Regions from separate parts of the Micromonospora arida genome, predicted to be linked through region 2. Evidence: riboswitches for the same ligand, from Rfam matches in the RefSeq annotation. Region 2 holds a riboswitch; the other holds the start of a gene.

Region 1 (3,321 bases), 610 kb from region 2:
GCCAGCACCAGGGTACCGACGAACAGTGCCAGGCTGGTGTTGCTCAGCCGGGACCCGGGCGTCGCCGTGGCCAGATCCGGGTCAGGCGATGCCCCGGAGTCGACGGGCGGTCGACTGTCCGTCGTGGCGGGGGCTTTCGCGTTCTCGTCGGTCGGAGTCGGATCGACAGCCACGCCCGTCCGAGCCACGACGACGGCGGCGTCCTTACGGGCGGCCGGCACGGCGCTGGGTCGCCGCTTACCGTCCGAGGTCTGCGTACCGCTGCCGGTCGCCGCGACGGTCCTGTCTGCTCCGGTCCTGTCACTGACCGCTCTGCCGCCGCCAGTCCTGGCAACGGCGGGCTTGCTACCGGTGGCCTTGGCGCTGGCAGTCCTGGTGCCGGCGGTCCTGGTCCCGGGACGGGTGCCGGCGCCGCGTCGAGCGGATGTCGCCGACGCGGTACGGCCCCGGCCGGCGGGTCTGCCAGTGGGGGTCGTCCGCCGACGCCAGACGACGAATCCGGCCGCCGCGGCCGCCACCGCGACCACCGCCAGGCCGACCCACGCGACCGCTCCGGGGCCGCTCTCGTCAGTCGATCCGGTCGGCGCAGCCGCTGCCGCGGACGGTGGAACCGCCGTCTCGGCCGCGACTGTCGGCACTGCCGACGCCTGCCCGGACGACCCGTGTTGCTCGGCGGTGGCCAACAGCGCCGGATCTGGCTGGGTCGACGGTGGGCTCCACCCCTTGGGCGCCGCCGTCACCGGCCCGTCGTAGCGGAAGGTCAAAGTGCCGCGTACGGGGTCGCCGTCCGAGGCGACCGACAGGTAGCTCACCGAGTACTGCCCCTTGGCCGGCAGGTGCGCGACCGCCACCGTCGCGGGGAACCCGGTCGTGTACTCGCGTGGCTCGAACTGCCCGTTGACCATGAAGTACTCGCGCACCGGCTTGTCCAGCGGCTTCGGCTCCCCGTACGACCAGCCATTGTCGACCCGGATGCCACCCGGCGCGGTGATCGTGAAGAACGCGTTGACGGCGGCCTTCTCGGTGAAGAACAGCTGCACCGACGTCAACGGCTCGCGCACCGTGGCGCCACCCGCCGGCGTGGACATCGCGAGGGTCCCGTGAGCTGCGGCGGGCTGAGCGGACGCGAGGAGAGCGACCGCCGAGGCGAGGAGGAGCGCGAGGAGGCCCGAGACCACCCGCCCAGGAATCTGAGGGTGACGACGCATCTGAATATCCTCACTGCGCTGAGACTTTTTACAAGAGGTGACGAACTTTTTCCTCACATGGCTAAAGTCGAACACCTTCCGGGTGGTAGGCCGGCCTGAGAGGCCGTCGCCCCTGGCCAGCTATGCTCCCGGTGGCGCTGGTTCGCCCGGTCATGAGCTGGCCGGGCGTCGTAAGAGGGAACCCGGTGGGAATCCGGGGCTGCCCCGCAGCGGTGAGTGGGAACGACCGCCGTCATCAGCACTGGGCCAGTGGCCTGGGAAGCGACGGCCAGTAGGGGACCGGCGTGGAGCCGGTCGGGCCCGCGAGTCCGAAGACCTGCCCGCGCCGCGTACACAACCGTGTGCGCTGCCGTCGGCCTCGCGGGTGGGCTGAGCGGGTGACGTGCCGGGCGGTGTGCGCCGGTGTGTCCTCGTCAGCGTGTGCCCGTGTTCCGGCGGTGTGGTTTCCCGAGGGACGGACTACCGCTGTGCACGACACCACCACGATCGCCGGCCGAGCGCCGTCGGCGTCGCACCTGACCCTGTCGCAGATCATGGATCAGCACCACACCAACCTGATGGGTACGGTCCACGGCGGCCGGATCCTCAACCTCATCGACTCCGTCGCTGGTGTGGTCGCCGCCCGCCATTCCGACGGGCCGGCGGTCACCGCCGCCATCGACGAGACCGCGTTCCTGCGGGCGGTGCGGGTCGGCGACGTCGTGCATGTCGACGCGCGGATCACCTGGGCCGGTCGCAGCTCGATGGAGGTCGCGGTCAAGGTGACCGCCGACCGGTGGGACCGGGCGGTGCCACCCACCGACGTGGCCACCGCCCACCTGGTCATGGTCGCCATCGACGACGACGGCCAGCCTCGTACGGTGCCGCCGCTGCTACCGGAGACCGACGGTGACCGGCGGCGGTACCGGGAGGCGGAGATCCGCCGGAAGCACCGGCTGGCGCTGCGGCGCGCGCTGCTCGACGGTGCCGAAGACGACTGACCCGGCTGGTACTACCGCTACCGGCGCCCACATCACGAGAGGGTGCACCCGCGCTGTGACTCGCAGGCTGACTGATGGCCGTCAGTCTGGTGATCTGCTCACTCGCCGGTCCACATTGCAGGCTCGCGTACCCGGCGCTCGGTTTTCTGCCGGGACTTGGCCGCCCACTTCGTTGCGTTCTTTGACGCGAAGTCGTCCAGGACCTGGCGGTCAGTCGCGGTCCAGGCGGGAAGCTGCGCTGTCCACTCTTCTGCCTGTTCGGCGCTGTGGCCGCTACCGATCAGCCATGGCGGGCTGTCCGTTGTCCTGCCGGCGGCAGGACTGCCGTGCGTGCCTTGACAGGAAGGTGGAGCAGCAGGACAGTCGAGATATTCATAGACGTCCAACTATTTACGGCGAGGTGTGCCATGCGGAAGTCGCTGACTGCTGTGGCCGCCATCGCTGTTGCCATGGTCGCGATGATGGCCGCGATCTCACACGCCAGTGCGGCGAACGCGGCGGCCGGGTGTCGGGTGAACTACGTCGTCACCAGCCAGTGGACCGGTGGCTTCCACGCCGACATCGCGGTCACCAACTTGGGTGACCCAGTCAACGGGTGGACGCTGCGGTTCGCGTTCCCAGCAGTCGACCAGCGGCTCACGCAAACCTGGAGCGCCACCTGGGCCCAGGCGGGCCAGCAGGTCAGCGCGACCAATCTGGGCTGGAACGCGACCCTTGGCACCAATGGCTCCGCGAACATCGGTTTCGTTGGCGCCTGGTCGGGCAGCAACCCCATACCAGCGTCGTTCACGCTCAACGGCGTCACGTGCACCGGCGGCGTCCTGCCCAGCGTGACGCCGACCCGGACGACCACACCGCCGGTCGCTGACTGGCCGGCGATCGTCACCTGGCTCAGCCCGACCGCCGGCGCGGTGTACACCACGCCGGGAACCGTCCCGCTGGCTGCGACCGCGACCGTGGGAGGCGGACACAGCATCACCTCGGTGTCGTTCCGGGTGGACGGCGTCACGGTGGCCCGGGGGGTGAGGACGACCGGTGACCGGTTCGAGGCGCTGTGGACACCACCGATCGGGGAGCCCGGCACCAGCACCACCTTCGTGCTGTACGTCTCGGCCGGCACCGACCAGTCGCTG
Region 2 (3,321 bases):
AAGCTGGACCGGGAAGCGACCCGCGACGACCTCGCGGCGCTGGAGGCGTTCGTGGCCACCCGGCGCGGGGTGGAGTTCTACCTGGAACCGGAGACCACCGCGACGGACACCACAGTGGTGGCGATCGCCCACGACGGCGAGTGGATCCGCCGCCGTACCGGAACACCCCGTGCGGCCGGGGCCATCGCCCGCAAGCACGCGGTGCCGCTGTACGAGGCGGCGCGTACCGGTTACCCGGAACGGATGCGGACCTGGAGCCGGGCCCACCCGGAACGCCACGCCCGCTGAGGCCAGCTCAGTGCGGCTGGGCCGGCGCGGGTTCGTGGAGAACGTTGCGGGGGCGTTGCCGCCTGGATCAGGCGCCCTCGACGGCTGAGCGGGCCTGCTCGACCGTCATCGGCTCGGCGTGGCTGGAGACGTACCACTGGTAGGTGTCGTCGAGCAGTCGCCGGACCAGGCCGAGGTCCAGGTCGTCCTCCGGCCGACGCAGGTGCGCCGGCGGCGGGTAGAAGCAGTCGCCCAGCAGCATCACTCCCGAGTCGGGCACCAGCACCACTGCCGAATCCGGTGCGTGCCCGCCGCCGACGTGGCGTAGCCGAACTCCGACCGGCAGCTCGTCCACGTCGGCGAAGGTCCGGGTCGGCGGCAGGATGGCGAAGTCTTCCCAGGACGCCATCGCGCGTGCGCGGGCTTGAAAGCTCGGGCGCAGGCGGGGATCGGCGCGTACCTGCTCGTGCAGGTAGCGGTGGCTCCACGGCCGGGCGGCCTCGGCGCGCAGCAGCGACACGGCCGTCTCGTGCCCGACGATCTCCACCCCGGGCCAGGCGCAGGCGCCCCACACGTGGTCCCAGTGATGGTGGGTGTAGACCAGCCAGCGCGGCTCCGGTAGCCCGGCGGCGGCCAGCGCGGCCTGGATCTCGCGGGCGTGCGCGGGGCTCTGCCCGGCGTCGATCATCACACTGCCGCGTTCGTCGGCGACGACGGCGACGCCGGCCTGGACCGCCTCCGGGTCGGGATCGCCCGGGCAGAGCCAGACCCGGCCGGCCAGGTGGTGGAACTGCGGGGCGACCAAGGTGATCGACCTCCGAGATTGATCACGGACACTGGTGTGGCGTTCGCCGATCCTAGGCGAGGGTGTCGCATGCCACCGTCCCCTCAGACGATCGGCGCAGGCCAGGGTAGGTGCTACCCCCCTTTGCTCTGCTTACCTATATGCACCGGGCACGGAGCGTCACTGGCGCCTATAGGTAAGCAGAGCAAAGGACGTCCGGCATTGATCTGGGGCATTGCGCTGTGCGGAGTCGCGCTCGCAGCAATCGCTGAAGCTCGATGAGTGCCGTCCGCCTGGCGGGGCCGGACCGGCGTTGACCGGCGGCGCGGCGGTGTGGCAGCATTCGCGGCCTGACGGCAGTGAAGGAAGTCGGTGCGAATCCGACGCGGTCCCGCCACTGTCACCGGGGAGCGATCCCCCCTCGTGAGTCACGGCCGTGTGTCTGCGGTTGGAAGGCCGGGGGAGAGCGTCGATCCGGAAGCCAGGATACTTCGGCCGTCGGGACGTACCCCAGGGCGTGGACACCCGAGGAGGACCCGATGACGCACGGCGTCTCATTCATCGACGATTATCGTCGTATTGCGCTCCAGGCAGTGCATTCCAAGGACACCGGCCACCGGCACCGCTGAGCTGATCGCCCGGCGCTGACCGTCCCCGACCCATGCGTCGGTGCGCCGTTCGCTCGGGCCGTCGTACCGGCTGACGCCGTACCCACCCGCATCGTCCCGGTCGCCCCCGTGAGGGCCCAGGGCGTCACTCTCCGGAGCCTGCCGTGCGCATCCTGCTGCTCTCCACCGCCGACACCGATCTGCTGGCCGCCCGCGCCAGCGGTGCCGACTACCGGTTGGCCAACCCCGCCCGAGTTGCCGCCGACGAGGTGCCCGCCCTGCTCGACGGGGCCGCCCTCGCCGTCGTACGCCTGCTCGGCGGTCGGCAGGCGTGGCCGGACGGCCTCGCCGCCGTGCTCGCCACCGGCGTGCCGACGATCGTGCTCGGGGGTGAGGCGCTGCCCGACGCGGAGCTGATGGCGATCTCCACAGTGCCGTCCGGGGTCGTCACCCAGGCGCTGGCGTACCTGGTCGAGGGCGGACCGGACAACCTGGCGCAGCTGGCCCGGTTCCTCTCCGACACGGTGCTGCTCACCGGCGAGGGGTTCGCCGCACCCGCGCCCACCCCGGCGTACGGCGTGCACGGCGAACACCCCGCCGACCCGGATCGGCCCACAGTGGGAATCGTCTTCTACCGGGCGCACGCCCTCGCCGGCAACACCGGATTCGTCGACGTGCTCGCGGACGCGGTCCACCAGGCCGGCGGCAACCCGCTGCCGATCTTCTGCGGCTCGCTGCGCGGGCTGACCGCGGGCGCCGGCCCACTCGGGCTCTTCGCCCGCTGTGACGCGCTGCTGGTCACGGTGCTCGCGGCCGGCGGTGCGGTCGCCGCGGACGCCTCCGGTGGCGGCGACGAGGACGCCTGGGACGTGGGCGTGCTGGCCGCCCTGGACGTGCCGATCATCCAGGCGCTCTGCCTGACCAGCACTCGGGAGCAGTGGGCCGGCAGCGACGCCGGGTTGTCCCCACTGGACGCCGCGATGCAGGTGGCCATCCCCGAGTTCGACGGCCGGATCGTCACAGTGCCGTTCTCGTTCAAGCAGATCGACGCGGACGGGCTCTCGGTCTACGCCGCCGATCCCGAGCGGGCCGCCCGGGTCGCCGGGATCGCGGTGCGCCACGCCCGGCTGCGGTACGTGCCGCACGCCGACAAGCGGGTCGCCGTGGTGCTCAGCTCGTACCCCACCAAGCACTCCCGGGTCGGCAACGCCGTCGGGTTGGACACCCCGGCCTCGGCGGTCCGGCTGTTCGCCGCGCTGGCCGAGGCCGGCTACTACCTGGGTGACGCGCCACCGCCCGACGACGGCGACGCGCTGATCCACGCGCTGATCGCCGCCGGTGGTCACGACGTGGAGTGGCTCACCCCGGGGCAACTGGCCGCCGCCGAGGCCCGGATACCGGGGCCGACGTACCGGCGCTGGTTCGACCAGGTCCCGGCCGAGCTGCGCGAGCGGATGCGGGAGCACTGGGGTGAGCCGCCGGGCGAGCTGTACACCGACGGCGGCGACATCGTGCTCGCCGGGCTGCGCTTCGGCAACGTGGCGCTGCTGATCCAGCCACCCCGCGGCTTCGGGGAGAACCCGATCGCCATCTACCACGACCCGGACCTGCCGCCGAGTCACCACTACCTGGCCGCGTACCGCTGGTTGACCGCGCCGGCCG

Evidence for each region. A riboswitch is a leader RNA that binds a small molecule or an ion and turns the genes downstream of it on or off. The one in region 2 is predicted to bind cobalamin.
Region 1: another riboswitch for cobalamin. It lies ahead of ACFYP0_RS05480 (acyl-CoA thioesterase); the one in region 2 lies ahead of cobN (cobaltochelatase subunit CobN).

What each region holds. Positions count from the first base shown of each region.
Region 1 is NZ_JBIALC010000001.1:1,180,470-1,183,790, reverse strand. It holds gene ACFYP0_RS05485 (copper resistance protein CopC) at 1-1,208, opposite strand, end outside; cobalamin riboswitch at 1,330-1,546, shown strand; gene ACFYP0_RS05480 (acyl-CoA thioesterase) at 1,742-2,188, shown strand; gene ACFYP0_RS05475 (cellulose-binding domain-containing protein) at 2,596-3,321, shown strand, end outside.
Region 2 is NZ_JBIALC010000001.1:569,561-572,881, reverse strand. It holds gene ACFYP0_RS02850 (hypothetical protein) at 1-288, shown strand, start outside; gene ACFYP0_RS02845 (MBL fold metallo-hydrolase) at 356-1,072, opposite strand; cobalamin riboswitch at 1,389-1,565, shown strand; gene cobN (cobaltochelatase subunit CobN) at 1,824-3,321, shown strand, end outside.